Ciceribacter thiooxidans: one gene and its partner. The protein of the gene in region 1 interacts with the protein of each later gene in a pairwise test. Links are inferred from orthologs where the notes say so. Each region holds a gene or a part of one and is shown on either strand. Other genes may lie near its edges.

The links.
Region 2: the proteins of H4I97_RS17950 (region 1) and topA interact in binary tests that used the Escherichia coli proteins (3 or more experiments, as listed by UniProt). The link is inferred for Ciceribacter thiooxidans from one-to-one orthologs.

Annotation. Positions count from the first base shown.
Region 1 is NZ_CP059896.1:3,621,316-3,636,642, reverse strand. Bases 4,840-7,690 are described here. They hold H4I97_RS17950 (IMPACT family protein), read left to right. Parts: upstream 4,840-5,896; coding sequence 5,897-6,484; downstream 6,485-7,690. Other genes in these bases: ftsZ (cell division protein FtsZ), read right to left, coding at 6,509-7,546; H4I97_RS17955 (ABC transporter substrate-binding protein), read right to left, coding at 4,840-5,395. In the rest of the region: H4I97_RS17975 (dipeptide ABC transporter ATP-binding protein), read right to left, coding at 1-843; H4I97_RS17970 (ABC transporter ATP-binding protein), read right to left, coding at 840-1,691; H4I97_RS17965 (ABC transporter permease subunit), read right to left, coding at 1,693-2,616; H4I97_RS17960 (ABC transporter permease subunit), read right to left, coding at 2,631-3,635; more of H4I97_RS17955, read right to left, coding at 3,800-4,839; H4I97_RS17940 (hypothetical protein), read right to left, coding at 7,780-7,941; H4I97_RS17935 (SDR family NAD(P)-dependent oxidoreductase), read left to right, coding at 8,253-9,008; H4I97_RS17930 (OsmC family protein), read right to left, coding at 9,024-9,482; H4I97_RS17925 (GNAT family N-acetyltransferase), read right to left, coding at 9,519-10,130; H4I97_RS17920 (DUF992 domain-containing protein), read right to left, coding at 10,287-10,820; ribosomal protection-like ABC-F family protein, read right to left, coding at 10,990-12,612; rplU (50S ribosomal protein L21), read left to right, coding at 13,220-13,534; rpmA (50S ribosomal protein L27), read left to right, coding at 13,570-13,842; H4I97_RS17895 (GNAT family N-acetyltransferase), read left to right, coding at 13,984-14,619; H4I97_RS17890 (GNAT family N-acetyltransferase), read left to right, coding at 14,616-15,194.
Region 2 is NZ_CP059896.1:1,997,623-2,013,271, reverse strand. The notes cover bases 3,519-6,691. They hold topA (type I DNA topoisomerase), read right to left. Parts: upstream 6,380-6,691; coding sequence 3,719-6,379; downstream 3,519-3,718. Other genes in these bases: H4I97_RS09680 (hypothetical protein), read left to right, coding at 6,637-6,691; rnr (ribonuclease R), read right to left, coding at 3,519-3,658. In the rest of the region: H4I97_RS09705 (MFS transporter), read right to left, coding at 1-186; H4I97_RS09700 (NUDIX hydrolase), read right to left, coding at 198-884; H4I97_RS09695 (DUF983 domain-containing protein), read right to left, coding at 881-1,333; more of rnr, read right to left, coding at 1,364-3,518; more of H4I97_RS09680, read left to right, coding at 6,692-6,849; DNA-processing protein DprA, read right to left, coding at 6,823-7,977; glycerol-3-phosphate 1-O-acyltransferase PlsY, read right to left, coding at 7,982-8,599; H4I97_RS09665 (dihydroorotase), read right to left, coding at 8,621-9,919; H4I97_RS09660 (aspartate carbamoyltransferase catalytic subunit), read right to left, coding at 9,916-10,872; H4I97_RS09655 (acyl-CoA dehydrogenase family protein), read left to right, coding at 10,997-12,649; H4I97_RS09650 (hypothetical protein), read left to right, coding at 12,872-13,042; H4I97_RS09645 (DUF6105 family protein), read left to right, coding at 13,039-13,374; Holliday junction resolvase RuvX, read right to left, coding at 13,308-13,805; H4I97_RS09635 (alkylphosphonate utilization protein), read right to left, coding at 13,814-14,110; H4I97_RS09630 (metal-dependent hydrolase), read left to right, coding at 14,331-15,035; Asp-tRNA(Asn)/Glu-tRNA(Gln) amidotransferase subunit GatC, read left to right, coding at 15,106-15,393; Asp-tRNA(Asn)/Glu-tRNA(Gln) amidotransferase subunit GatA, read left to right, coding at 15,486-15,649. UniProt on the Escherichia coli protein: Releases the supercoiling and torsional tension of DNA, which is introduced during the DNA replication and transcription, by transiently cleaving and rejoining one strand of the DNA duplex.

The DNA of each region.
Region 1 (15,327 bases):
CCGACCCTTCGCAGCCAAGCGTGCCCGGATCGATTCGACGTCCGCCCGTGGCGTCGCAGCAAACAGCGTCTTCGTGTACTCGTGCTGCGGGTCGGAAAATACCGCATCGCGGGTACCGTATTCGACAGCTTCGCCGAAATACATCACCATGACCTCGTCGGCGATGTAACGAACCACCGAAAGGTCATGGCTGATAAAGACGTAGGTCAGCCCAAATTCTTCCTGTAGGTCGGCGAGCAGATTGAGAACCTGCGCCTGGACCGAAAGGTCGAGGGCCGAAACCGGTTCATCAAGGACGAGAAGCTTAGGGTTGAGCATCAAGGCGCGGGCAATCGCAATGCGCTGGCGCTGTCCGCCGGAGAACATATGCGGGTAACGATTGTAGTGTTCGGGTCCGAGTCCCACCTTGACGAGCATCTCGGTCGACCGTTCCCGTCGCTCCGCTGCCGACATGCCAGTATTGATCAGCAGTGGTTCCCCAAGGACATCGCCGATCTTCTGGCGAGGATTGAGAGATCCGTAAGGGTTCTGAAAGACGATCTGTACCTTCCGACGCATCTCGGGCGTCAGATGCCCCGGACGAGTGTCGACCTTGTTGCCGTCGATAAGGAGCTCACCCGAAGTCGGTTCGTCGATGAACGTGAGAATCCGCGCGAGAGTCGACTTGCCGCACCCGCTTTCACCGACAATCGCCAGCGTCTTTCCGGCCTCCAGCGAGAAGGACACTCCCTTCACGGCATGAACGATCTTCTCCGGTTTGAAGAGGCCGGTTGGCACATGATAGTCGCGCTTGATGTCGCGGATCTCGAGCATCGGCCTGGTATCTTCCTGCATAGCGCTCATGCGTCTTCTCCCTCGGCATCCGCTCCAGTCATGAAATCGGAGACCGTCGTCAGGCGGTCACCGGTTGCGTTTTCCGGCAGCGCGGAGAGCAGTGCCTTGGTGTAGTTGCTCTTCGGCGCCTCGAAGAGCGTCAGAACGTCGGCCTCTTCCATCTTCCGACCCTTGTATTGGACGATCACCCGATCGGCCGTCTCCGCCACCACGCCCATGTCGTGGGTGATCATGATGAGGCCCATCCCGTTCTTCGCCTGCAGCGACATCAGGAGGTCGAGAATTTGCTTCTGGATAGTGACGTCCAGCGCTGTGGTCGGCTCATCGGCGATCAGAAGTTTCGGATCGCAGGCGATCGCCATGGCAATCATAACGCGCTGGCACTGACCACCGGACATCTGGTGCGGGAAATGGCCGAGCCGTTCTTCCGGATTGGGAAGGCCGACCTGGCGGAGAAGTTCCACCGCACGCGTCCGGCGCGCCTTCTTGTCCATTCCCATATGGACGCGAAGAACTTCCTCGATCTGGAAGCCGACCGTGAAACACGGATTGAGACTTGCGACCGGCTCCTGGAAGATCATCGCAATGTCCTTGCCGATCAGTTCCCTGCGGGCCGCTGGCGACAGATTCTGGATGTCCCGCCCCTGGAACAGCATTCGATCGGCGGTGATCTTCGCCGTCCAGGGCAAAAGCCCCATGACGGCCAGCATGGAAACCGACTTTCCCGAGCCGGACTCGCCGACGATTGCCAGTACCTCACCGGCATCGACCGAGAGCGATACGCCGTCGACCGCCTTGAACCATCCCGTTGCGGTTTCGAACTCGACCGTCAGATTCTGGATTTCGAGCAGGGCCATTTCACGACCTCTTCATCTTCGGATCGAGAGCATCGCGCAGGCCGTCACCCATAAGGTTGATCGCCAGCACGGTGATGAGGATTGCAAGACCGGGGAAGGTGACGACCCACCAGGCCCGGAGGATGAATTCGCGCGCTTCGGCGAGCATCGTTCCCCATTCCGGGGCCGGCGGCTGGGCACCCATTCCCAGGAAGCCGAGTGCCGCCGCGTCGAGGATTGCATTGGAGAACGACAATGTTCCCTGGACGATCAGAGGCGCCATGCAGTTCGGAAGGATGGTCCGGAACATGAGCCTCAACGGGCTGGCGCCTGCCAAGCGGGATGCGGTGACGTAGTCGCGGCCTTTCTCGCTCATGACCGCCGCGCGCGTAAGGCGCACGAAGTGCGGCTGCAAGACGAGCGCGATGGCAATCATCCCGTTGGTCAGGCCCGGCCCCAGGATCGCGACCAGCACGAGCGCGAGCAGAAGCGAGGGGAAGGCGAGAATGATGTCCATCAGGCGCATGATGATGGTGTCGACCCAACCGCGGTAATAGCCTGCGAAGACCCCGATCAGCACACCAGAAGACAGCGACAGGGTGGTCACGAAAACGCCGATGAACAGCGAATACTGTGCGCCGTAGAGAAGACGGGAAAGAATGTCGCGACCGACAGGATCGGTGCCGAGCAGATAGCCGCCGCGGCCGCCGTCGATCCAGGCAGGGGGGAGAAGCACCGCGTCGCGGTACTGTTCAAAAGGAGAATGCGGTGCGATGAACGGCGCAAAGACTGCGACGATCACCAGTAGGAGAAAGACGAAGAGCCCGATGACGGCGCCGCGGTTTTCAGAAAAGTAGAACCAGAACTCCTTGAGCATCTTCCGCCGCAAAGCTGCGGTCGAGAGGACCTCTGGAGAGTTGTCGATATCGTTGATGGTATCGGCCATGGGATTTTCTCCTTCTAGTGCCGGATACGAGGGTTGATCAGGCCGTAAAGCAGATCAACAATGAGATTGACGACCATGATGATGGCCGCGATCAGCAGTAGTCCGCCCTGGATGACCGGGTAGTCACGGCGGAAGACGGAATCGACCATCCATTTGCCGATCCCCGGCCAGGAGAAGATCGTCTCCGTGAGGATCGCTCCCGCGAGCATGACGCCGATCTGCAGGCCGATCGTCGTAATGACCGGGATCATGGCGTTTCGCAGCGCGTGGACACCGATCACCCTGAACGGCGAAAGACCCTTTGCACGGGCGGTACGCACGTAGTCTTCGGAGAGCACCTCCAGCATCGCCGAGCGCGTCTGCCGCGCGATCACCGCAAGCGGTATCGTCGCGAGCACGATCGACGGCAACACAAGATGACTGAGCGCGGAAAAGAATGCGCCTTTCTGATCTGACAGAAGGGAGTCGATCAGCATGAAGCCGGTAACAGGCGGGAAGAAATACATCAGCGAGATGCGTCCCGACACGGGTGTCCATTGCAGGATACCCGAAAACAGGATGATCAGCAGCAGTCCCCACCAGAAGATCGGCATCGAGTAGCCGACAAGCGCAACTCCCATGAGAGCCTGGTCGAAGAATGAGCCCCGTTTGATTGCCGCAAAGACGCCCGCCGGAATACCGAGGAGGACGGCGATGACGATCGCACACAATGACAGCTCGACCGTGGCGGGGAAGAGAGAGAGGAACTGCTCGAGGATCGGCGTCTTCGAAACGATAGAAGTACCGAAATCGCCGGTAACGATCCCGCCGAGATAGTCGAAATACTGCACGACGAGCGGCCTATCCAGACCGAGGTGAGCACTGATTTCGGCGTGACGCTCCGGCGACATCACGCGCTCACCGGACAGCAGCGCAACGGGATCGCCCGGCAGCATCCGGATGAACGAGAAGGCGATGATCGAAACCCCGATAAATGTCGGGATCAACACGGCGAGGCGCCGCAAAAGGAAGCTGAACATAGGGAACCTGTCGCTGTTTCTGCGGAAGATCTGATTGACGGATATGCATCCGGAACGGCCAGACCTCAGCCGCTAAGCATGACGTGCTTCAATTGGGTGCTCTATTAGTACGAATGCCGCGGGAGGCGCAACGCATCCCGCGGCAAAAGTTCTAATATACGTCGTTACTCGGCGATATCGACGTTCTCGAAGGTGAAATCACCAAGCGGGCTCTGCACGAAGCCGCTGACTTCCTTGCGCATCGGCACGACCGACAGCGAGTGGTCGAGCGTCGCCCACGGCGCTTCGCGCTTGAAGACGACCTGAGCCTCCTCATAGAGCTTAGTGCGCTCGGCCTGGTCGGAAGTGATCTTCGCCTTCTTCACAAGCTCGTCGAACTCCTTGTTGCACCACTGGGCACGGTTGTTGCCACCGACGGCGTCGCAGCCGAGCAGGGTGTCGAGGAAGTTGTCCGGATCGCCATTGTCACCGGTCCAGCCGAGCATGACGGCGCCGTCACGATCCTTCGCCTTGGAGCGGTCGAGATACTCGGCCCATTCGTAGGACACGATTTCGGCCTTTACCCCTATCTTGGCGAAGTCGTCCTGGATGATTTCGGCAGCACGACGGGCATTCAGCATGTAGGGACGCGAAACCGGCATGGCCCAGAGCTTCATCGACAGATCCTTGACGCCGGCTTCTTCGAGCATCTTCTTCGCAGCGTCGAGATCATACGTGTCGTCCTCAACCTTGTCGTTGTAGGACCACATGGTCGGCGGGATCGGGTTCTTCGCCGGCGTTGCCATGCCCTGGAAGATGGCGTCGACGATCGCCTGCTTGTTGATCGCCTTGTTGAGTGCCTTGCGAACCTCGACCTTGTCGAAGGGCGCCTGGGTCGTGTTGTAGGCGAGGTAGGCGACGTTGAGGCCTTCCTGTTCCATAACCGTGAGGGCCGGATCGGACTTCATGGTTTCGACATCAGCGGCATTCGGATAGGGCATCAGGTGGCATTCGCCGGCCTTCAGCTTCTGATAGCGCACCGCTGCATCCGTCGTGATCGCGAAGACGAGGTCGTCGATCTTCGGCGCACCACCCCAGTAGTCGGCATTCTTCTTGTAACGGATGACGGCGTCCTGCTGGTATCCGACGAAGACGAACGGTCCGGTTCCGACCGGCATCTGGTTCAGCTGTTCCTTCTTGCCGGCTGCGTCGAGGCTGTCGGCATATTCCTTCGAAACGATCGAGGCGAAAGGCATTGCGAGATTGGCGAGGAACGGCGCTTCCGGGCGGTTGAGGACGAATTTGACGGTCAGGTCGTCGACCTTCTCCACCGACTTGATCAGGTCCGGGAAGCCCATCCCTGCCGCATATTCCCATGCAGCACCGGCGACATACTGGTTCCACGGATTGCTCTTGTTGATCTGGCGATCGATTGAAAAGACGACATCGTCAGCGTTCAGGGTGCGGGTCGGCGTAAAGAAGTCCGTGGTATGGAACTTGATGTCCTTGCGCAGCTTGAAGACGTATTCCTTCCCGTCGTCGGAGACGGTCCAGCTCTCGGCGAGACCAGGAACCGGCTTCGTCGTGCCGGGCTCGAATTCGAGCAGTCGGCTGTAGACAGGGTGCGCGGACGCATCGAAGGTCGTGCCGGCCGTGTAAAGGCCGGGATCGAAGCCCTCCGGCGAGCCTTCGGAGCAATAGACGAAAGTCTTGGCGCTCGCAGCGCTGGCGAAGAAAGTCGCCGAAAGCAGTGCAGCAGCGATACCCAGTTTATACTTCATAGTGTGTCTCCCAATTGAAGAGGGCCGGACCGCCGGCCTGGGTTGTTTCAACGGCTCGCGGTTCCGGCCGAAGGTTGGCCGCATTCTCCGAACTCTCTACACACACGCGTTCGCCACCTCGCCACGAGAAAACCCGAGGCGGTCTCTTTCACGATCGAAGCAAAACCGTTGGTCGGCTGCTTTGATCGAAGAAACTGAGAGGGGGAGAATTTTGTTCGGGTCGAGCCGATCGTCATTCGTGTTTTCTTGAATTGGCACGATTTTAGTATTTTTCTACCACCAAAGCGGTATGGGGCGCAGCATAACGATTACAAACCACTTGTCGAGCCAGTGACACGAACTTGCCCTAAAAATGTGTAGGAAACGGCGAATGAGGCGTTTCTCGGCGATTTTGAGGTCGTTTTTTGGACGAGACCGCCCGTTACAGGCCCAAAACTCGCTGGTGTCATAGAGCTGGCCTTCCCGATGTGGGTGTCCTAAGTCGTGTACCGGGAGATCGGAATGTACACGCTCGAAAGCACACAAACGTTTGAACAGGAAATCAAGAGAAGCCGGTTTCAGGCGGTCTCCGGTCCGGTCGCCACAGAAGCGGCGGCGAGGGACTTCATCGAAACCTATTCAGAACTCTCCGCCGGGCATAACTGCTGGGCGTGGCGTATCGGCTCGAGATACCGGTTCAGCGACGACGGTGAGCCGAGCGGAACGGCTGGAAAGCCGATTCTGCAAGCGATTGACGGACAGTCGCTGGACAATGTGGCTGTTGTCGTCAGTCGATGGTTCGGCGGCGTCCTGCTCGGCAGCGGCGGCTTGGTCCGTGCATATGGAGGGACTGCCGCGGCCTGCCTTCGCGCTGCGCCGAAAAGCCTCGTCATTCCTCGGGTGCCTGCGCAGGTGAAGGTCGGCTTTGCCGATCTGGCGATCGTCAAGGCGCGCTTGCTTGCCGTGCCGGACCTCAGGATTGAAGAGGAAGTCTTCACCGAAGAAGGTGCCGAGCTTGCGCTCGCACTTCCTGAACTTGAAACCGCAGCGGTCCGCAGACTGGTTTCCGACGTGACAAGCGGCCGCTCGATCCTTCTCGTTTCGATCTAGATCGTCGCGGCCGCCACGACACGGCTATTGCAGCAGTCGGGACATGCCCTCACTCATGTGCCCCTCGCCTCCGACAACCGCTGCTTCTTCCGCCGAAAGCGGATCGCTCAGTCCGGTCGCAACCACCGAAACCCTGAACTTTCCGGCAAGGCTCTGGTCGAAAATAGCGCCCACGACGATATTGGCGTCGTGGTAGACCTCGTCGCGAATGCGCGTAGCGGCCTCATCCACTTCGAACAGGGTCATGTCCGTTCCGCCGGAGATCGAGATCAGCACGCCGCGGGCGCCCTTCATCGAGACTTCATCGAGCAACGGGTTCGATATTGCCGCCTCCGCCGCCTTCATCGCGCGAGCCTCCCCGGAGGCCTCACCCGTTCCCATCATGGCGCGCCCCATGTCGCGCATCACCGTCTTGACGTCGGCGAAATCGAGATTGATCAGACCCTCTTTGACGATCAGGTCTGTGATACATCCCACACCGGAATAGAGCACCCGGTCAGCCATCGAGAAGGCGTCTGCAAAGGTCGTCTTGGCGTCTGCGACGCGGAAGAGATTCTGATTGGGAATGACGATGACCGTATCGGTGCTTTCCCTCAGGCGTTCGATGCCCTCCTCCGCAGCCTGCATGCGGCGCCGGCCCTCGAACGTGAAGGGCTTGGTGACCACCCCGACCGTTAGAATACCCGCCCGACGTGCCGCTTCCGCGATCACAGGTGCCGCACCGGTTCCGGTACCGCCGCCCATACCCGCCGTAACGAAGCACATATGCGTGCCGGCGAGGTGATCCATGATCTCATCGATCGACTCCTCGGCTGCCGCCCGACCGACATCGGGCAAGGAACCGGCTCCGAGCCCCTGGGTCACGGTCGCACCCAGCTGGATGATCCGCGCGGCCTTGGACATCGTCAAAGCCTGGGCGTCCGTATTGGCGACGATGAATTCCGCGCCCTCCAGCCCCTCGGCGATCATGTTGTTGACTGCGTTGCCGCCGCCGCCGCCGATACCGATGACCGCAATCTTGGGCCGCATTTCGGTGATCTCCGGTTTCGTGTTGTCCGTCATGCTCGTCTCCCGGAGCCGTTGAAGCCGCTCAGCGCTCGGCGCAGGCGGCTGGATTTGGTACTGGCCGGCCTCCGGCCGGCACGATGCGAATCATCGCGCAAAGTCTAGCATCCGAAAAACGGCATGATGCAGGCAAAGCTGAATGTCCATGGCATTCGACGAACCAACGCGATCTGCGGACAGGGTTGGACCACAATGGCAGAAGGCGATATTGAAAAGTCAGCCCACCGGATTTAGTGCAGCGTTTCGCCTTCCGCCTCGTCCCGCAGGATGCGGAATGCATCGTACAGCGCGTCCACGAGGATATCGGTCAGCTCATCACCCCTGTTTTCGGCGATGAGGATTTGTACGTCGCGGTCCTGGCGATGGTAGAAGTGATCGGCTTCGTTCGACATATCATTGTCCCCTTGAGGCCGGACGACATCCCGGCTGATCCTTCATCTGTAAGAGAATTCGCTTGCGCAAAGCTTGAGCCCGGCGGAGAGCTGCAAATCTGGCGGCGCTTCGAATGGCGCTGACGGGCACGAATCACCGACCACTGGTATGGAAGGCCTATGAGGCGCCGGGATGACGGAAACTGCAACGAGCTGGAGGAAACAGACGGAAGTCGTTTGCTGAGGATCACGAGCCTCCACGGTACCCTCCCCAAAGTGAGCCAGAAACCGACAACACTCTGCCGTACGCGAGAACAGAACCGGAGACACACATGACCAACGCCTTCGCAACCTATCCCAGCCTTGCCGGCAAGACGGCTCTTGTGACCGGCGGCGCCTCTGGCATCGGCGCCGAAATCGTTCGCGCTTTCGCAGCACAGGGGTGCCGCGTCGGTTTCATCGATCTCGACGCGCAAGCCAGCGCCAGGTTGGCGTCAGAAGCGGGACAGATCGACTACGAGATTTGTGACTTGAGGGACGTCACCGCACTCAAGGTCGCCTGCGCCGCGCTCCGCCGGCGTCTTGGTCCGGCATCAGCTCTCGTCAACAATGCGGCACGCGACGACCGGCATGGATGGCGCGATCTCTCGCCCGAATACTGGGATGACCGGATGAATACCAATCTGCGGCATCAGTTCTTTGCCATTCAGGCGGTCGCCCCGGACATGATCGAACTTGGCGGCGGCTCGATCATCAACCTGGGTTCCAACAGCTGGTGGGAAGCGGCAGACGGATTTCCGGCCTATGCGACGGCCAAAGCCGCAGTGCACGGATTGACTCGCACGATGGCCCGCGAGCTCGGCCAATATCGCATCCGCGTCAATGCCGTCGTCCCCGGCTGGATCATGACCGACCGGCAGAAGGAGCTGTGGGCAACGCCGGAAAAGCTTGAGGCGCATCGCCGCCGCCAGTGCCTTCCGGATTTGATAGACCCAGTCTATGTCGCGCGCATGGTTCTCTTTCTCGCCTCCGACGATGCGCGCATGTGCACCGCCGGCAGCTACATGGTCGAAGCTGGCTCCATTTGAGAGGCCGCCAAGCGATCATGCTCCCGCGTCGTGACATCTGTCGGCGCCGGCGACCGTGACCGTGAATTCCGGCTGCCCCTTGATGGTGTTGCTCACGGTGCAGATTTCGCCCTCGGCAAGACGAGCGATTTCGTCTCTCGTCGCTTTATCGAAGTCGCCGGCTATTTCGAATTCGATGTCGAACCGCGCAAGGCGGGAAGGTTCGTCCGGCGCCTTTGAGCCCGTGACACGCACAGTGACGCTCGTGAGGCGATGCAGCATACCGAGCCTGCTCGCCGCAATGCGGGCGCTCATCGCCAGGCATGCCGACAGTGAAGCGTAGAGTAGGTCCAGCGGATTGAAGCCCGCCTCTGCGGCTCCGGTCCTGACATCGATCACACCACCCGTCTCCGACACGACATGCGGAAAGCCGGTGCGCCCCATGGTGGCAATCGCGCCCGTCGGCCGTATCTTGGTCGTCGCTGCACTGTTCATGCCGTTACGTCCTCACCTCGTGGGTCGTGAGAAGGTCTATATCAGGCGTCCGAGCCACAAGGCATCGTTTCCGTCTTGCGGCGCTTGCAGCTCTGCAAATCCCGCGCGTGTCCAGAAGCGGGCACCTCTGATATTTGCAGGACTGACACCGACGTGTGCCGCGCGCACGCCGCACGACGCCGCCGCGACGATCCAGCGGTCCAAAAGCGCAAATCCGACGCCTTGCCCCTGCAGCCTTGGCAGAACGTTCATGTGCAGGTGTGCAGGATAGCTTCCGCACACGACGGCGGGATCTGCCTTCGGGTGATGGAGGAGATGAGCCAGACACTGGTCAGGAGTCCAAGCAGAGCGACGGGACACGTCTGGGTCGACATATCTTCGCCGTAAAGAAGGCCACCACGCCTGTTCCAGACGCCTCTCCCACGACCGGGCATCTTCGGTGCCGACGACGTAGCCAGCAACACCCTCCTCATCAGCAACAACGAATGCGAGATGCGGCGCCAACAGCACGTAGGGCGCCGCGTAGATATGGCCGATCAACCGGGGATCAGAATAGAGGCCCGATGCGTCACGGCCAGAATCGCCGGTGACGAGACAAATGCCGTAGACCGCATCGAGATCGTCCTCGTGGGCTGGACGGATGATCACCGGGACCTCTCTCCAAGGAAGCGACGTCAGAAGAGCGTCAGACGCTAGATTACCTTCCGCCGCACCTCAAGGAGGATTTCGATGCGAGGCCGTTCCGCCTGCGACATCCAACCTGTTCGCTAACAAAGGCGGTGGCGATCCTCACCGCTGCTTCGTTCAACCGGCCGGCGTCAACGTGACGGAGGTGCCGGTCGCTGCAAGATTGAGCCCGAGTTGTCCGGTCAGGCTGATCGTTTGCAGATGAATGGACCCGGACGTGCCGCCGACGAGAATGTTCGCTCCGATACCCGCGCCGACAGTCGCCTCGGCTGTGGCTCCCTGGTAGAGACCGCCGAGTGAGCCAAGGTGATATCCGGCTGTGGGGGCAAAGACCGCCCAGACCAGCCGGCTGCGTGTCGTGAAGCCGACGTCGATGCCCATCTTGCGCACCACGCCGACGTAACGGTCGAGCGGCTCACTCCCGATCGCGGACGTGAAGACGCATTCCACGTCCTTGGCGGAGCCCAGCACGTAGCCGACGCCCCCGCCGATGCTGCAGTCAAGATAGCCGATCCGGACGCCGCCGGCCGGCCCGTTGTCACGAAATGTCGGCGCGGGCTCGGATCGCACGATCGCATCCGCCGAAATCGCGGAACCCGCGCTCATCGCAACCGGCAAGGCGGCGAGTGCCGCGGCAAGAATCTTCTGCATCCCTGTCACTCCTATTGATAGCTTCGATGCCCCTTGGGTGGGTCCCAGGCCGAAGCAGCCGAACAGTGTTGGGAAATGCCTATGGCGAAAGAATGATCCTCTACGCCGCCGCACGGCGATACACGAAATAGTGAGGCTGGGACGCAATCCTCCGGCCGGACGTATCTGGTCAAATGCGTAGGCCCGGCGCCTCCTGTCCAGTGCGTTCGACGTATTCGGCATACCCCCCGCCGTATTGGTGGATGCCGTCCGGTGTGAGTTCCAGCACACGATTGGAAAGGGCCGACAGGAACCGGCGATCGTGGGAGACGAACAGCATTGTACCCTCGTAAGCCGAGAGTGCCTTGATCAGCATCTCCTTCGTATCGAGATCGAGGTGGTTGGTCGGCTCGTCGAGAACAAGGAGATTCGGCGGGTCGAACAGCATAGCCGCCATCACCAGCCGGGCCTTCTCGCCGCCCGAAAGTATGCGGCACCGCTTCTCGACGTCATCGCCCGAAAAACCGAAACAGCCCGCGAGCGCCCGAAGCGGCGCTTGCCCGGCCTTAGGAAAACGCTCCGCCAGCCATTGCAGTATGGTGCTGTCGCCGACGAGCAGATCCATGGCATGCTGGGCGAAATAGCCGAGCTTGACGCCGGCGCCGAGCGAGACATTCCCCTTGTCCGGCTCGGCAGAGCCGGCGACCAGCTTGAGTAACGTCGACTTGCCGGCGCCGTTGATGCCCATGATGCACCAGCGTTCACGCCGCCGCACCATGAAGTCGAGGCCGTCATATATCGTCCGGCTGCCGTAGGCCTTGTGGACGTTCTTGAGATTGATCACGTCTTCGCCGGAACGCGGTGCGGGCAGAAATTCGAAGGCGACCGTCTGACGCCGACGAGGGGGTTCGACGCGGTCGATCTTTTCGAGCTTTTTCACTCGGCTCTGAACCTGTGAGGCATGAGAGGCGCGGGCCTTGAAACGCTCGATGAACTTGATCTCCTTCGCCAGCATCGCCTGCTGACGCTCGAACTGCGCCTGCTGTTGCTTCTCGTTCAGCGCTCGCTGTTCTTCATAGAAGCCGTAATCGCCGGCATAGGTCGTCAGCGCGCCGCCATCGATCTCGATGATCTTGTTAACGATCCGGTTCATGAATTCCCGGTCATGGGATGTCATCAACAGCGCACCGTCATAGCTTTTCAGGAATTCCTCCAGCCAGATGAGGCTTTCGAGATCGAGATGGTTGCTCGGCTCGTCGAGCAGCATGACGTCCGGGCGCATCAAAAGGATACGGGCAAGCGCCACACGCATCTTCCAGCCGCCCGACAGATTGGCGACGTCGCCATCCATCATCTCCTGGCTGAAGCTCAGTCCCGCCAGAACCTCGCGGGCGCGCCCCTCCAGCGCATAACCATCGAGTTCCTCGTAGCGCGCCTGCACCTCGCCATAGCGCTCAATGATCGCGTCCATTTCATCCATGCGGTCCGGATCCGACATCGCGGCTTCCAGCAGGCGAAGCTCCGCCGCCACGACGCTGACCGGTCCCGCGCCATCCATCACCTCGGCTACGGCCGATCGTCCTGTCATCTCGCCGACATCCTGGTCGAAATAGCCGATCGTGACACCCTTCTCGACGGAGACCTGCCCCTCGTCGGGCAGCTCCTCGCCGGTAATCATTCGAAAGAGCGTCGTCTTCCCCGCTCCGTTCGGTCCGACGAGACCGATCTTCTCGCCGCGGTTCAGCGCTGCCGAGGCTTCGATATAGAGAATGCGGTGACTGTTGGACTTGCTAATATTGTCGATACGGATCATGGGAAAGACGGCCTCATTGTGTGGGCAGCGCTATGCCACGCGCTCGCGCCACTGTCACCCAGGGATCCGCGCCTTATCGCCTCCCGGCAGAGAAAGCGGAGCGGATCAGCGACCACGATGCGTGCGTTGACATTATAGCGCGGCGTTAGGCATGCCTGCGATAACCAGCCGAGAATGGGACCTACTTTTGGGAAACCGGATTACCAAGGGCTTGCAGACTGGCGGAGAGGGTGGGATTCGAACCCACGATACGGTTGCCCGTATGCCGCATTTCGAGTGCGGTGCTTTCGACCACTCAGCCACCTCTCCGGTCACATTGGTCGGCGCGATTTGTGCGCGGGCTGTCTCATAGCGACGAAAGCTCGGGCTGACAAGGGTGAATATCAAATCGCCCAGTGCTTTTGTCTTGACAGCCTTTTGCGCCTCACGTATGCGAACCGTGAATTAGGTATGGGCTAACTGTGCCTTGATTTCTCTAGCCCTTTGGGCAGAGTTCGCCGGCAGGCACGAACGGCTCTTCCTGAGCCGAACGAGCCCGCTCCATCCGACTGGCAAAAAGACGGCCGTCCCGTAGGGCAGAGCCGGAACGAACATGAAAGGATAAAAAATGTTCGCAGTCATCAAGACCGGCGGTAAACAGTACCGCGTTGCAGCCAATGACGTGCTGACCATCGAAAAGCTGGAAGCCGCCGCTGGCGACAAGATCGAATTCACCGAAGTCCTCGTGATCGGCGAAGGCGCCGACGCCAAGATCGGTGCTCCCTTCGTGAAGGGCGCCAGCGTCAAGGCGGAAGTTGTCGAGCAGAACCGCGGCAAGAAGGTCATCGCCTTCAAGAAGCGCCGTCGCCAGAACTCCAAGCGTTCGCGCGGCCATCGCCAGCATCACACGGTCGTCCGCATCACGGACATCGTTGCGGCTTAACGGTTCACGGGTACTTAGGTTAAAGGAGAAGTCCAATGGCACACAAAAAAGCTGGCGGTTCCTCGCGCAACGGTCGCGATTCTGAATCCAAGCGCCTTGGCGTGAAGAAGTTCGGCGGCGAAGTCGTCATTCCTGGCAACATTATCGTTCGTCAGCGCGGTACGCAGTGGCATCCCGGCGCCAACGTCGGCATGGGCAAGGACCATACCATCTTTGCACTCGCCGCCGGTAATGTCGCCTACCGTACCAAGGCCAATGGCCGCGTGTACGTGTCGGTGATGCCGAAAACGGCAGAAGCAGCGGAATAAGCCGGTAACGCTCTAAAACAGCCGGCGTCGCATCGACCCGGCTGGACTTAGCAGGTTCAGAAAAAGCCAAAAAGGGGAGATGGGGCGCCACCCAACTCCCCTTTTCTTTTGCGCTTTTTAAACTCCAAGGAGGACTGAACCATGCAAAGTGAGTTTTTAAGGGACGACCAGTACCGGTCGCCCAAGGATCGGCTGAGGCCGGAGCGGTTAAGGAGCGATTGCCCTGTCCTGTTGTCTCAGCGGCTCGTCATGCGCGCGCCCCACGAAGAAGACATCGACGCCCTTTCCCATCTCGCCAACAACGCCGCCGTCGCGACCATGGTGTCGCGGATGCCTCATCCCTATACGGCAAAAGACGCCGCCGACTTCGTGCGACGCTCCAATCTCGGCGAGATCGGCAAGTGCGTCTACGCGATTACGAAGACGGAGAACGGTGCCTTCCTCGGTTGCTGCGGACTGGAGCCGCATCAGGATGACCCCGAGACGCTAGAGATCGGCTACTGGCTCGGCCAGCCGTACTGGAATCAGGGCTATGCCACCGAAGCGGCACATGCGCTCATAGACATGGCCTTCCGAACCCGGGAAATCCGTTTCATCGACGCTCGCTGCCGCGTGACGAACATCGCGTCCCGGCGCGTGATCCAGAAGTGCGGGTTTCAGTTCCAGGGATCCGGAATGGTCGGCAGTCTTGCGCTCGGCGGCATGGTGCCGGTCGAGTGGTACCGGCTGGATCGGAAGACCTGGATGTCTCTGAAGAGCTGGGGAGAAATGCGATGAACGCGCTGCTCCCCAGAGAAGTGTCCTCGCTTCCCGGCCCCTGCCCGGTCGTTCGTACCGGGCAGTTGGTGCTGCGCCCGCACAAGATGAGCGATGCCCCCGCGATTGCCGATTCTCTTGGCGATTTTCAAGTCGCGCGGATGCTGGCGCGGGTTCCCGTGCCGTTCGACCTGCAGGACGCCACCGATTGGCTGAACCGCACCGGAGCCATTACGACACCCGACTGGTCATTTGCCATCACCACGGGCGACGATGTGCATATCGGGGCGGTTGCCATCGAGCTTAGAAATGGGCGATGGCACCTCGGCTACTGGCTGAACCGTTACTTCTGGGGAAGAGGCATCATGAGCGAGGCGGTCGCGGCCGGGATTGATCGTTTCTATCGGCGCATGCCCGAGGCGATCATCCATTCCGGCGCGTTCGCGGACAACACGGCATCGCTCAAAATTCAGCAGAAGGTCGGCTTCTCGATCATGCGGAGCGGAGATGTGTACAGTCGTGCCCGCGGAGCGATGGTGTCTCATATCGAAACCAGGCTCGCTCCCATGGATTTCCGCCGACCACGGCGCCCTTAAAGCAATCAGAACGAGGTTGCCGGCGACATCTGCCGCCGGCAACCGTTGATCCCGGGCCGCAGGGACGTTGACAAACGAAGTGTTGTAAGTCGCGAACTTCGCGATACTCTTTGACCTCTGGACAAACGGCCTA
Region 2 (15,649 bases), 1.6 Mb from region 1 along the record:
GGCCATGGCGGAGTTGAGGCCGATCAGCGTCGAGGGGATACCCCGTTTCTCCAGGATGATGCTGAGGAGCGGCAGACCGAGGCCGATCGCAATACCGACCGCGGTGATAGCCGAAATGGCGGCGACCAGCGAGGGCCAGTGGATGTCTTCGCGGTGACCGTTGGCGCCGTTCTTCGGCTTGGACATGGGACGGTTCCTCAGATGTCGCCACGGAACGTTCGTCCGCGACGGCTGTAGTAGAAGGGACCCGGGCTTCCGAATGGCAGTGACGGATCGGCCTTCATCCGGTCGATGACGTCTTCGAGAATGGTCCTGGTAATCAGCGGCATGTTCAGACCCGACGCCGCGTCAATGTCAAGCCATGTAAGATCATGTAGCTCCGCCGAATCACGGATGTTGGTCGGATCGATACCTGCCTCGTCGGTGAAGGTGAGAAAGAAGCGGGTGTCGAAACGGCGGACATTGCCGGGTGGCGTAATGGCACGGGCGACGTAGCGCAGGCTCGCGAGATCGGCGGCCGCGCCGTCTGCCGGTCGTCCGATGAAGAGGCCAGTTTCTTCGTAAAGCTCCCGTATGGCGGCAAGCGCCAGTGCGCGACCACGCCGCAGGGCCGTGGGATCGCTCCTGCCAGCGGCGAGCCTTGCGAGGACCTGTGGATGAAGATCGCGCAGATAGGGCAGGGCGTGATCGCCGCGGTCCCGCCGGCCGCCCGGAAAGACGTAGAGATTCGGCATGAAGACGTGGCGCTCGCCGCGTTTGCCGAAGAGCACGCGCAGGCGCCCGTCGCTGCGGTCGATCACGATCAGCGTCGCCGCGTCCTTCGGCGTCAGGCGCGTCGTCGGCGAAGCGGTAGCAGTCGGGTCAGGAAATGCGGAGCGGCTCATTGATCCTTCGGCAACGGATCGTATTCGGCCGGATCGTCGCTCTCGCCGCCGAAACCGTGCATGCGCAAGGCCCATTGCAGGCCGATGACACCACCCTTGATGGGCTGGATCGCAAGCAGGGTGGTGATGACGCCGAGAGGCGCCCAGATGGCGAGGTGAACCCAGTCCGAGGCGGGGAAGATGAGGTCCGTCATCATGAAGCCGCCGAGCAGCACGTGGCCGAGAACGAGGATCGCCAGATAGGGCGGCAGGTCGTCGGCGCGGTGATGGAACATTTCCTCCTGGCAGACAGCGCAGTGGTCGACAGGCTTCAGGAAGGCGCGGAAGAGCTTGCCGCCGCCACAGGCGGGGCAGGTGTTCAGCATGCCACGCATGATCGATCGCCCGACGGGGCGGTTCGCTTCCTGTCCGCCGAGATGAAGCACCGTATCGGCCGTGTTGTCTTGCATGTCGAACTTCCTTTCTCGTCGGGCGCGCGCTCAGCGTCGCCCGCGCCGTGCCCGTGTGCCCGGCAGCTTCTTGCCGCGACGGGTGGTCTTGTGGAACGAGCGGATCGCCGTCGGCATCTCGCGGCCCTCGCTCAGCATTTCGAATCGCAGCGCGCCGGCGAGCGGCACCGCCTCGACGAGCTTCACCAGGACCGCGTCTCCGAGCCGGTAACCGAGGCCGGTCTTCTCGCCGGAGAGTGCCTGGTGCGCCTCGTCATAGATATAGTAATCCCGCCCCAGCGTTGACACGGGGACGAAACCATCCGCACCGAACTGCGGCAATGCGACAAATAGGCCCGCCTTGGTGACGCCCGAAATGCGTCCGTCGAACTCCTCACCGATGCGTCCGGCGAGATGATGGGCAATCAACCGGTTCACGGTGTCGCGCTCCGCCGCCATCGCCCGCCGCTCGAAGGTCGAGATTTCGGCGGCGATATCGTCGAGCGTCGCCTCTTCGTCCGGGGTGATGCCGCCTTCGCCGAGGCCGAGCGAGCCGATCAGCGCCCGGTGCACGATGAGGTCGGCATAGCGCCGGATGGGCGAGGTGAAGTGGGCATATTTCAAGAGGTTGAGGCCGAAATGGCCGATGTTTTCCGGGCTGTAGATCGCCTGGCTCTGCGAGCGCAGGACCATCTCGTTGACCATGGTCTGGTGCGGCGTATCGAGGGCGCTCGCCAGGATGCCGTTGAAGCTGTTGGAACGCAGCTGCCCGCCCTTCGCCATGTTGATGCCGATGGTCGCAAGGAACTCGCGAAGCGCCTCCTGCTTGGAAAGCGCCGGCGCGTCGTGGATGCGGTAGACGAGCGGCTGCCGCTTCTTTTCGAGCGTCTCGGCGGCTGCGACGTTCGCCTGGATCATCATCTCCTCGATGAGTTTGTGCGCATCGAGCCGTTCGGGGATGAAGACCCGGTCGACGGTGCCGTCGGGCTTCAGCAGGATTTTGCGCTCGGGCATGTCGAGTTCGAGCGGCTGGCGGCGGTCGCGCCCGCGCTTCAGCACCGCGTAGGCGTGCCAGAGCGGCTTCAGGATCGTGTCGAGAAGCGGTCCGGTCTTGTCATCCGGTGCGCCGTCGATCGCCGCCTGCGCCTGCGCATAGGAGAGTTTGGCCGCACTCTTCATCATGACCCGGTGGAAGGTGTGGCCGGCCTTGCGGCCTTCCTTCGAGAAGACCATTCGGACCGCGAGCGCGGGCCGGTCGACGCCTTCCCGCAGCGAGCAGAGATCGTTCGAGATACGCTCGGGCAGCATCGGCACCACGCGGTCGGGGAAGTAGACCGAATTGCCGCGCTTCACCGCCTCGCGATCGAGCTGCGATTTCGGCCGCACGTACCAGGAGACGTCGGCGATCGCGACGGTAACGATCACGCCGTCCGGATTGTCGGGAGACGTATCGGGTTCGGCATAGACCGCGTCGTCGTGGTCCTTCGCATCCGCCGGGTCGATGGTGATCAGCGGCAGGTCGCGCCAGTCCTCCCGATGCGACATGCCGGCAAGCTTCACGGTTTCGCTCTCGGCGATCACGGCCTGCGGGAATATATGCGGAATGCCGTGCGCGTGGATCGCGATCATCGAGATCGCCTTTTCCGATGCGACGGAGCCGATCACCGAAAGCACACGCCCCCGCGACAGGCCGAAGCGGCCGCTGCGGGCGATTTCCACCTCTACGAGATCGCCGTCCTTTGCCTCGCCCAGGTCGGCGCTGTCGATCAACAATTCCTCGTCGCGCCGGTCGATCGGCATCAGCCGTCCGCCGCCGCCCGGCGTTTCGCGGAAGACGCCGAGCATGGCGTTCCGACGCTTGTCGAGAATCTTGATGACGCGAGCGGTATAGGCAGGCCCTGCGCGATCTTTGGCAACGAAAATCTTGGCGAGAACGCGGTCGCCGAGCCCGCCGACGGGCGCCTTGCCCTTCGCGCGGTCCGAACTCGACTGGCGGATCGCGACGGCAGGCGCGACACCGAGCTCGTCCGCCCATTCGGCGGGTCGCGCGATCAGCTCGCCATCCTTGTCGCGGGTGGTGATGTCGAGGACTGCGACCGAGGGCAGGGCGCCGGGGCGCGTCAATGTCTTGCGGCTCTTCTGCACGAGACCGTCGTCTTCGAGCGCGCGCAGTACGTCCTTGAGCTCGACGCGCGCCTCGCCCTTGAGGCCGAAGGCCTTGGCGATCTCGCGCTTGGAGGCACGGTCCGGATTTTCCGCGATGAATCGCAAAAGCACTTCGCGCGAGGGAACCGCGCCGTGGATGATCGGCAGGTCATCGCCTGCCGTATCAGCTTCTCCCCGCAGGGGCTTGCCTTTGCGGGTGTCTGCGGGGCGGCTCGTATCGCGCGATGGCTTCTTCAATCGTCAGCTCTTTTTCGCTTTCGTGGCCGTCTTGGCCTTCGGTTTCGCTGCCGTCTTCGCCTTGGTGGTCTTGCTGCCACCTTCGGCCTTCGTCGTCTTGGCCGAGGGCTTCTTCGCCTTCGTGCCCGCCTTGCCGCCGGACTTGCCGGCCTTCTCCGCGATCAGCGCCAGCGCCTCCTCGACGGTCACGGACTGCGGGTCCTTGCCCTTCGGCAGGGTGGCATTCACCTTGCCCCAGTTGACGTAGGGACCATAGCGTCCGTCGCGAACGGTGATCGCGCCGCCGTCGGGATGGTCTCCGAGCTCCTTCAGCGCCGCCGCGGCGGTACGCCCGCGGGCTCCGGGTCCCTTGCTCTGCTTTTCCGCCAAAACTGTGACCGCGCGGTTGAGGCCGATCGAGAACACATCCTCGATGCTGTCGAGATTGGCGTAGGTGCCGTCATGCAGGACGAACGGCCCGTAGCGACCGAGACCGGCGGAGATCATCTTACCGCTCTCGGGATGCTTGCCGACGTCGCGCGGGAGCGACAACAGCGCCTGCGCCTTTTCATAGTCGACGGTCGCCGGCGTCCAGCCCTTGGGCAGGGAGGAACGCTTGGCCTCCTTGCCTTCGCCGCGCTGGACATAAGGCCCGAAGCGGCCGCTGCGAAGAGTGATCTCCTCGCCGGTGACGGGATCCTTGCCGAGGTTCTTGGTCTCGGGCACGCCGGATGCCTCGGCATCGGCACCGCCCTCCGAGGACAGCTGGCGGGTATAGTTGCACTCTGGATAGTTGGAACAGCCGACGAAGGCGCCGTACTTGCCGAGCTTCAGCGACAGCTGCCCGGTGCCGCAGACCTGGCAGATGCGCGGATCCGAGCCGTCCTCGCGCTTCGGGAAGACCAGCGGTGCGAGCGCCTCGTTCAACGCGTCGAGCACATTGGTGACGCGCAGCTCCTTGGTATCCTCGATCTGCGAGAAGAAATCGCGCCAGAAGTCCCGCAGCACGTCCTTCCAGTTCAGCTCGCCGGCGGAGACCTGGTCGAGCTTCTCTTCGAGGTCGGCGGTGAAGTCGTACTCGACATACTTGGTAAAGAAGCTTTCGAGGAAGGCCGTCACCAGACGGCCCTTCGCCTGCGGAATGAGCTTGCGCTTGTCGATCGTCACATAGTCGCGGTCGCGGAGCGTCGCGAGCGTCGCCGCATACGTCGACGGACGGCCGATGCCGAGCTCTTCCATCTTCTTGATCAGCGAGGCTTCCGAATAGCGCGGCGGCGGCTCGGTGAAGTGCTGGCTGGCATTCACCTTGCGCTTTTCCAGCATTTCGCGGGCGTTGATTTCCGGCAGGCGACCGCTTTCGTCGTCGTCCTCACCGCTTTCGTTCTCGTCGCGCTGATCGGTATAGGCGGCGAGGAAGCCGTCGAAGCGGACGACCGAGCCGACAGCGCGCAGGCCCGCCTTCTCGCCGTCGCGATCGGCGAGGATTTCGGCCGTCGTGCGCTCGATCTCGGCCGAAGCCATCTGGCTGGCAATGCCGCGCTTCCAGATCAGTTCATAAAGCCGCAGCTGGTCGGAATCGAGGTGGCTGCGGACCTTGGCCGGGATCCGGTTGAAATCGGTCGGGCGGATCGCTTCGTGGGCTTCCTGCGCGTTCTTCGCCTTTGTGGAATAGAAGCGGGCCTTCTCCGGCAGGTAGCGGGGGCCGAACTGGTCGCCGATCGCATGCCGCGCCGCGTCAATCGCTTCCGGCGCCATCTGCACGCCGTCGGTACGCATATAAGTAATGAGACCGACTGTCTCGCCACCGATGTCGATGCCCTCGTAGAGCCTCTGGGCGATCTGCATGGTGCGGGAGGCGGAGAAGCCGAGCTGCGAGGACGCCGCCTGCTGCAGCGTCGAGGTGGTGAAGGGCGGGCCCGGATTGCGCTTGACGGGCTTTGCCTCGACGCTTTCGACGACGTAGCGGGCGCCTTCCAGCAGGTCCTTGATGCGGTGGGCGGACTCGCCGTTCTTGATCGAGTTCTTCTGGATGCGCTTGCCGTCGGCCGAGACGAGACGCGCCTCGAACTCGTCGCCGCGCGGCGTCTTCAGAAGCGCGGAGATCTGCCAGTATTCCTCGGCGACGAAGCGTTCGATTTCCGTTTCGCGGTCGCAGACGAGGCGAAGCGCTACCGACTGCACGCGGCCGGCCGAACGCGCACCCGGAAGCTTGCGCCAGAGGACCGGCGACAGGTTGAAGCCGACGAGATAGTCCAGCGCCCGGCGGGCGAGATAGGCGTCGACCAGTGCCTCGTCGATGTCGCGCGGCTGCGCCATCGCATCGAGAACAGCCTTCTTCGTGATCGCGTTGAAGACCACCCGCTTGACCGGCTTGCCGTTCAGCACCTTCTTCTTCTTCAAGAGATCGAGAACGTGCCAGGAGATCGCTTCACCTTCGCGATCCGGGTCGGTCGCGAGAAAGAGGCCGTCGGAGTCCTTGACCGCGTCGGCGATGTCCTTCATCCGCTTCGCGGAGGCGCCGTCGACCTCCCAGACCATCTCGAAATCGTCGTCCGGCCGCACCGAGCCGTCCTTCGCCGGCAGGTCACGAACGTGACCGAACGATGCGAGGACCTTGTATCCCGATCCGAGATACTTGTTGATCGTCTTGGCTTTGGCTGGAGATTCAACGACTACGACATTCATACTTTTTCTCGGTACAAGCCAGCGGACCTTTGATCTTCAGCACGGCTGAGAGGGGTACGTTGCGTTACAGGCCTCCCGACATGGACAGGGATTCGCTTCCGGTCAAGGGGGAGCCGTCATTTTCTCAAGTTCAACGCAATACAACTAAAGGGAGCAATCGTTAAAGTTGCAATTCTAGATAAATTGTCTATCCTCGACTCCATTGATGTGCAGCCGTCCGGCGTGACCGGGCAATTTTGGATCTGGGGGCTTGGACGATGGTTCCGAATTTTCTTGACGGTAATGGAGACGGCTTGCGGGTGCGCGAGAACATCGCTTACGTCCGCCAGATACTCGGCGAGCTGCGCAACGTGGCGCAGCGGGAAGGTGCGGACATGCTCTGCTACCTCATCGAGATGGCCTACCTGGAGGCGGGGGACATCCAGGCGGGGCGCCGCGGCCTTTCAGTCCGCCATGGCCAGGGAGACTAGGCCGCCGGCGTGGCGGTGAAGGCGCCCGGCGATATCGAGCTCCAGCAAGACCAAATAGACCGCTGACGCGGACAGGCCGGTATGACGGATGATGTCGTCGATCTCCACGGGCGTCGGTCCCAGGGCGTCGATGATGCGCGTCCGTTCGTTTGCGGTCGGTGGCGGCTCCAACGCCTTCTCCTCTCCGTCTCCATCCGGTTCCTCGGCCTGCCGTGGCGCGAGGTTTGCCACGCCTGCTATCGGCGCCAGCGCCTGCAGGATGTCCTCGGGTCCGGTGGTGACGATCGCCCCGTCCTTGAGAAGTCCGTTGGTGCCGTGGCATCGGGGATCGAGAGGGGAGCCCGGCACCGCGAAGACGAGCCGCCCGAACTCGCCGGCAAGGCGTGCGGTGATCAGTGAACCGGAGCGGCTCGCCGCCTCGATGACGACGACGCCGAGGGCCGCGCCGGCAATCAGGCGGTTGCGGCGCGGGAAGTCGCGCGCCCGCGCCTCCCAACCGAACGGCATTTCGCTGATGGCGAGCCCGCGGCCGCTGCAGATTTCTTCGAGAAGCCCGATGTTCTCGGGAGGGTAGGGACGGTCGAGCCCCCCGGCCATGGCGGCGATCGTCCCCGTTTCGAGGCTCGCACGATGGGCGGCGGTGTCGATGCCGCGCGCCAGTCCGGAAATGATGCCATAGCCGGCCCTGCCGAGTTCACGTGCAATGAGGCTCGCGAACTTGACGCCGGCAATCGAGGCATTGCGGGAGCCGACGATGCCGACATGGGCAAGCCGTGTCGCCGAAAGGTCGCCGCGGGCTGCAAGGAGGGGCGGTGCGCCGTCGATTTGTCGCAGGGCCGGCGGATAGTCCGGTTCGCCGATGCCGATGAAGGTTGCGCCGAGGCGCCGGGCTGTTTCGAGTTCGCGGACGGCATCGGCCTCGCTGGCGATGCGGATAGGCCGCGTCGAGCCGCCGCGCCGCGACAGCTCCGGCAGGGCGGCGAGCGCCGCTTCGGCATTTCCGAAATGGTTGATGAGGTCGCGAAAGGTCGCCGGCCCCACATTGTCGCTTCGGATCAGCCGCAGCCAGGCGATCCGTTGTCTTTCCGTCAGCGCAATCCCGTTCCGTCTTGCGCTGCGCTCGGGCATGCGCCTATCCCTTTTGTCCGATCCGGCTTTCCGTTCCCGCGATCAGGCGCTCGATATTGGCCTTGTGCCGCCACCAGGAAACGACGGTCATGATCGCCGTCACGATGGCGGCTTCCTCGGCGCCAGTAATCCACAATACAACCGGAATGACAAGAGTCGCGATCAGTGCAGACAACGAGGAGTAGCGGGTGATGAAGGCGATCGACAGCCAGACGGCTGCGAATACGAGCACCATCAGCGGCGTAACCCCGAGCAGGGTGCCGATATAGGTCGCGACGCCCTTGCCGCCCTTGAAGCCGAGCCAGACCGGAAAGAGGTGTCCGATAAAAGCGGCAAACCCGGCGAGAAGGCCGGCATTGGCACCGAACACCGCCTGTGCGGCCACCGCAGCGGCCGTCGCCTTCAGTGCGTCGAGCAGCAGGGTTGCGGCCGCGAGCTTCTTGTTGCCGGTCCTGAGCACGTTGGTGGCGCCGATATTGCCGGAGCCGATCTGCCGCAGGTCGCCGTGGCCGGCCATACGGGTGAGCAGGAGGCCGAAGGGGATGGAGCCCAGGAGATAGCCCAGACTCAGCACCGCGATCAGAGCCGGCAGGCCGATTTGCAGGAAATTGACGTTCGCCACTGTGTCCCCCCGTTATTTATCTTATAGCGAATGCACGCACCGTCCGCGGACATAGGTCGACACCGCCCGTCCGGAAAAACGCGCATCCTCGAACGGCGTGTTCTTCGAGCGGGAGACAATCGCCTCCTTGGAGACGAGCCACGGCTCGTCGAGGTCGATGAGCGTGATGTCGGCCGCAGCGCCCGGCTTCAGCGTCCCGGCGTCGAGGCCGAAGATGTGGGCCGGCCGCGTCGACATGGCATCGATGAGACGCATCAGCGACACCTGGCCGCTGTGGTGCAGGCGAAGGGCGGCTGAAAGCATCGTCTCGAGCCCGATCGCACCGTCCGCGGCATCGGAGAAGGGCAGGCGCTTGGTGTCGACGTCCTGCGGATCATGCGAGGAAACAATGATGTCGATGGTGCCGTCGGCGATCGCCTCGACCATGGCCATGCGGTCGTCCTCCGAGCGCAGCGGCGGCGACAGCTTGAAGAAGGTGCGGTATTCGCCGATGTCGTTCTCGTTGAGCGACAGGTGGTTGATCGAGACGGCGCAGGTGACGTTCGCGCCGCGTTCGCGGGCGACGCGGATCGCCTCGGCAGATTCCGGCACCGAGATCTTTGCGGCGTGATACTTCGCGCGGGTGAGCGTCGCGATTCTTAGGTCGCGTTCGAGCGGGATGATCTCGGCCTCCTTGGGAACGCCGGAAAGTCCGAGCCAACCGGCAAGCAGGCCCTCGTTCATCACGCCGTTGGCGCCGAGATACTTGTCCTTCGCCTCAAGCGCGATGACGGCGGAAAATTCCCGTGCATAGGTCATCGCGCGGCGCAGGACCTGCGTGTCGTGGAGGCCGTGACGGCCGTTGGTGAAGGCGACGGCTCCCGCTTCCTGGAGAAGCCCCATCTCGGTCATCTCGACGCCATCGAGCCCCTTCGTCAGGGCCGCCGCCGGATAGACGTTGACGAGGGCGGTGTCGCGGGCGGTCTTGCGCACGAATTCAACCAGCGCGATGTCGTCGATCACCGGGTCGGTGTCCGGCATCACGATGAAGGAAGTGACGCCGCCGGCTGCCGCAGCCCGGCTCGCCGAGGCTATGGTCTCGCGGTGTTCCGCGCCCGGTTCGCCGGTAAAGACGCGCGCGTCGACGAGACCCGGCACTGCGGTCAGCCCGCGGCAGTCGCGCACCTCTGCGCCGTCGGGTGCACCCTGGTTGAGTGCGTCGGCGCCGGCTGCGGCGATGCGGCCGTCAGCCCCGACGACGATCGTTCCGACCTCGTCGATGCTGCGCGACGGATCGACGATGCGGACATTCTTCAAGACGAGGGGCGTGGTCGTGCTCATGCGCCCATTCCTTCCGTTCTCGGACCCTGGTTGCCGGAGACGAGCAGGGCCTCCATGACCGCCATGCGCACAGCGACACCCATTTCCACCTGCTGCTCAATGACGCTCTGGGGGCCGTCGGCGACTTCCGAGGCGATCTCGACCCCGCGGTTCATCGGTCCGGGGTGCATGACGAGCGCGTCTTCCTTCGCCGCCTTCAGCTTTTCTGCATCGAGGCCGTAGAAGTGGAAATATTCACGGATCGAAGGCACGAAGGCGCCCGACATGCGCTCGCGTTGCAGGCGCAGCATCATCACGACGTCGGCGTCCTTGAGGCCCTCCTTCATGTCGTGGAAGACTTCGACGCCCATCTGGGCGATGCCTGCGGGCAACAGCGTTGCCGGCGCCACGACCCGGACGCGGGCGCCCATGGCGTTCAGCAGCAGGATGTTCGAACGGGCGACGCGCGAATGCAGGACGTCCCCGCAGATCGCGACGATGATGCGCGAGAGCTTGCCCTTGGCGCGACGGATCGTCAGCGCATCGAGGAGCGCCTGCGTCGGATGCTCGTGCTGGCCGTCACCGGCATTGACCACCGAGCATGCGACCTTCTGGGAGAGGAGGGCGGCGGCGCCCGCGGAGGAATGCCGTATGACCAGCACGTCCGGCCGCATGGCGTTCAGCGTCATCGCCGTGTCGATCAGCGTTTCGCCTTTCTTCACCGAGGAGTTCCCGACGGACATGTTCATGACGTCCGCGCCGAGCCGCTTGCCGGCGAGCTCGAACGAGGACTGCGTTCGCGTCGAGGCTTCGAAGAAGAGATTGATCTGGGTGAGACCACGCAACGTCGAGGTCTTCTTTTCCCTCTGGCGGCTGATCTTGACGGCCTCGTCGGCCTTGTCGAGCAGGAAGGTGATGTCCTGTTCGGTGAGGCCCTTTATGCCGAGGAGGTGGCGGTGGGGAAAGAAGACCATGGGACTGTCCTCCTGAGATAGTCACGCGGTCTATAAAGATTGCCAGCCGGGGGGGCAAGCATGTGCTATGTGGATTGGACTTTGTTCCCCATGTTAAACGAATCAGATCCTTCAAAAGACAAAAATGAGCGAAATGAGCCGGACAGAAGACAAACTCGCCGAACTGAATCAGCCGAAACCCTGGTCCGGCGTCAATGCCTACCGGTCGGATCCGCTGATCGTCGATCTGAGCTCCGGACTTCACCGCTCGCTGCGGGAGGAATATGACGCGCTCGGCCGCTACGTGACCTCGCCGGAGGCGCAGGAACTGGCGCGCATGGCGAACCAGAACGTGCCGCAGTTGCGGACCCACGGCGTGCGCGGCGAACGGCTGGACGTCGTCGAATTCCATCCGGCCTGGCACGCGCTGATGCGCCGCTCGATGGCGAACGGGCTGCATTCGTCCGCCTGGGAAAACCATCCCGACACCCGCGGCTACGAGCACAGGGCCCGCGCGGTCCGCTTCTTCCTGACCGCCCAGCTCGAATGCGGTCATCTCTGCCCGCTGACGATGACGAGCGCGTCCGTCGCTGCGCTGATGGCTTCGCCGCAGGTGCAGAAGGAGTGGGTGCCGAAAATCCTTTCTCGCAAATACGACTCCTCCAACAAGCCGCCGATGCAGAAGACGGGAATAACGCTCGGCATGGGCATGACGGAGAAGCAGGGCGGTACAGACGTTCGCGCCAATATCTCCCGCGCCGAGCGGGTGGGCGAGGGCATCTACCGTCTCTCCGGCCACAAGTGGTTCATGTCGGCGCCGATGAGCGACGCCTTCGTGATGCTCGCCCAGACGCCGGAGGGAATCGGGTGCTTCCTCGTGCCGCGGCTCCTCGAAGACGGATCGGCCAACGGGCTGCAGTTCCAGCGACTGAAGGACAAGCTCGGCAACCGTTCCAACGCCTCCTCGGAAGTCGAGTTCGACGGCACGTTCGGCTATATCCTCGGCCAGCCCGGCGACGGCATCCGCACGATCCTCGACATGGTGACGCTGACCCGGCTCGACTGCGCCGTCGCGTCTGCCGGCATCATGCGCGCCTCGATGGCGGAAGCCGTCCACCATGTTCGTGGCCGCAGCGTTTTCGGCAAGATGCTGATCGACCAGCCGATCATGACCCGCGTGCTCGCCGACATGGCGCTCGACGTCGCCGGCGCGACCGCACTCGTCTTCCGGCTCGCGCAGTCCTTCGACCAGGCGCGCGACAACCCCGCCGATGCCGCCTTTGCGCGGGTGATGACGCCGGTCGTCAAATACTGGGTCTGCAAGATGGCGCCCGCGCTGATCTACGAGGCGATGGAATGCATCGGCGGCAGCGGCTACATCGAGGAGCGGGCAATCGCCCGCCACTACCGGGAAGCGCCGGTCAATGCGATCTGGGAAGGGTCGGGCAACGTCATGGCGCTCGACGTGCTCAGGGTGCTGAACCGCGGCAAGGATCTCTTCGAGACGATCTTTGCAGGGCTCGAACGCGACCTCGGCGTCTCCGGCAGGAAGACCGTCGAGGTCCTGAGGGCGGCGACGGCCCTTGCCGAGCGCGACGAGGCGGCATCAAGGCTCCTCGTCGAGCAACTGGCGCTCGCCGCCGCCGCGGCGGAACTCTATCGCCTCGGTGCCGGCAAAATCGCCGATGCGTTCCTCGAGACGCGCCTCGCCGGCGGCTGGCGCCACACCTACGGCGCCATCGACGCCCGCTTCGACGCCCGCTACGTCCTCGATCTCCTTTATCCGGCGGCAGGGTAGGCGGGCCGCACGATATCCGGACCGCTGAGCGACAGCTTTCCCTCCTGAGTCGATGGTTAGCTCTCAAGCTAAATAACTATCCGTCTACTACCGTGATCTCGAAGGGGGTGGGCGGTGTGCCGGTTATCCCCAGGGCGCGTTAACCTTAATAAATGGTTTACGTTGCGCGAGGTCGGTTAACGCGCGAGTTTCGGACCGGTTGATGCCGGAGCCGATGGCAAGATGGTTAACAACGCCGCACGGATCGCGAGAATGCTCATGGTGATGATGTTCTTCGCCGGCCTGGCGCTCGACATCGCCGTGCCTGCCGTCGTGCTCAGCGCGATGGCTCTGGCGACATGGCTCGTCCGCAACTGGACGCCGTCACAAGAATGGAAGGGGAGGGCGGCATGAAGACGTTCCTGATTTTTTGGGCGACGCCGATCGTGCTGCTCGGAGGCTGGTACGGCCTTTCCTACAACGACATCAGTTTCGGCTATTTCATGCTGACCCGACAGGCGCATGACATGGTCTTCCAGATCTACGGGGATATTCTCGGCATCCCGCCGGACACCATTCCGCCGCTGGTCGCACGCGCCATCGTGTTCGACAGCCTGTTCGTCTTCGCGATCATCGCCTTGCGCAAGCGCCGTGCGATTGCCGCCTGGTGGCGGACGCGTCAGGGCACGTCCGTGTCGGAAGCGCCCATTCTCGATAGCGCGGAAAGCCTGTCGAGGGCACCCTGAAGGATAAAGGCCGCGGCCGCCGAGTCGATGCGTTCGGCACGCTTGGCCCGTGACACGTCCATTTCGAGAAGTGCGCGTTCCGCTGCGACCGTCGAAAGCCGCTCGTCCCACAGGATGAAGGGAATATCGGTTTTGTCGGACATCGTGCGCACGAAGGCCCGCGTCGCCTGGACGCGTGGTCCTGACGAGCCGTCCATGTTCATCGGCAGGCCGATGACGAAGGCGGCGACCTTCTCCCGTGCCGCGAAATCGAGCAACACCTCGGCGTCCTTGGTGAACTTGACGCGCTTGATGACCGGGCGGGGGGTGGAAAAGCGGCGACCGAGGTCCGACATCGCGACCCCGATCGTCTTGGTGCCGAGATCGAGACCGGCAATCGCCTGGCCGGGCTTCAGGAAGCCTGCGAGTTGCTCGATCGTCAGCGTGGCCATGCCGTTCCTTACCGCTTGCGCAAGAATTCGGTGCGCAGCACCAGGCCCTTGATGGCGTCGTGGCGGCAGTCGACCTCCTCCGGATTCTCCGTGAGGCGGATCGACTTGATGACGGTCCCCTGCTTCAGGGTCGTGCTGGTGCCCTTGACCTTCAAGTCCTTGATGAGGGTGACGGAATCACCGTCGGCGAGCACGTTGCCGGCGCTGTCGCGAACCTCGGCCGCTGCTGCGGCCTGCGCTGCCATTTCGGAGGCCGGCCGCCATTCGCCGGTTACTTCGTCGTATACATAATCATCGTCGGACATTCTTGCCTCCTTGCGGCCGTCACTCGAAAACCCGATGAATGACGCCGCGTGCGCCGCAAACTCCGTCCATCGAGGGGATGACGTCGCATATCCTACCGGGCAGGGTAGCGCAATACGAGCGCAGACGGTGTCTGCGCACTTGCCCTGCTGCCGCTGTCGGCCAAAATACTCTAATGAGATCGTGGCCGCACGGCAGAAGATTCGAAAGGAAGAGACGACAATGAAAATCACCTGGCTCGGGCATTCCGCCTTCCGCATCGAAACCGGCAAGGCCCGCATTCTCATCGATCCCTTCTTCACCGGCAATCCGGGCTTCGAGGGTCTCGACCTCAAAGAAGCGGCTGCCGACGTCACCCACATCCTGCTGACCCACGGCCATGGCGACCATGTCGGCGATACGCTTGCGATCGCGAAGGAAAGCGGTGCGACGGTCGTCGCCAATTTCGACCTCTGCATGTGGCTCGCCCACAAGGGGCTGGAAAACTATTCGCCGGGCAATACCGGCGGCACCATCGACATGGATAGCTTCACCGTCACCTTCACAAATGCGCTGCATTCCTCCGCCTCGATCACCGAGGATGGTGTTTCCCACTCGCTCGGCAATCCGAACGGCCTGATGCTGCATTTCGACGACGGCGCCTCGCTGCTCCACATGGGCGACACAGATATCTTCTCCGACATGGCGCTGATCAACGAGTTGCATCGCCCCGACATCGGCATCGTTCCGATCGGCGACCGCTTTACGATGGGCGGTGCCGTCGCCGCGCTCGCCTGCCAGCGTTTCTTCAATTTCGAGGTTGCGCTACCCTGCCATTACGGCTCCTTCCCGATCATCGACCAGACGCCGGAGAAGTTCGTCGCCGGCATGGAGGGAACGAAGACGAAGGTCGCCACGCCGAAGCCCGGCGAGAGCCTCGACCTCTGACGATTTCCCCCGTTGCGCATGCGTCCCGCGGCCATTATAGCGGGGGAAACAGTCTGTCTGGAGAATACCCATGTCCGTTGATCTCGCCACCGTGAAGCGTGTTGCGCATCTTGCCCGCATTGCCCTCAATGAAGAGGATGCGGAGCGGATGATGGGTGAGCTGAACGGCATTCTCGGCTTCGTCGAGCAGCTCTCCGAGGTCGATGTCACCGGCGTCGAGCCGATGACGTCGGTCACGCCGATGGCGATGAAGAAGCGCAAGGACGAGGTCACCGACGGCAGCAAGGCGGACGATATCGTCGCCAATGCGCCGGAGACCGATCGCAATTTCTTCCTCGTGCCGAAGGTTGTCGAATAACCGTCGCCTATTCCGTGCGTGACGGCCGTCTCCGGGCCGTATCCAGCATTGATGCGCTGCCAAGGCGCCTTTCATTTTGAAGTGAACCGATCATGAGCGAACTGACCAGCCTGACCATTGCCGAAGCCCGCGCCAAACTGGCGGCGAAGGAATTCAAAGCCGTCGAGCTGACCGAAGCCTATCTGCAGGCGATCGAGACCGCGAACGATGCGATCAACGCCTTTGTGACGGTCACGCCGGAGAAGGCGCTGGAGAT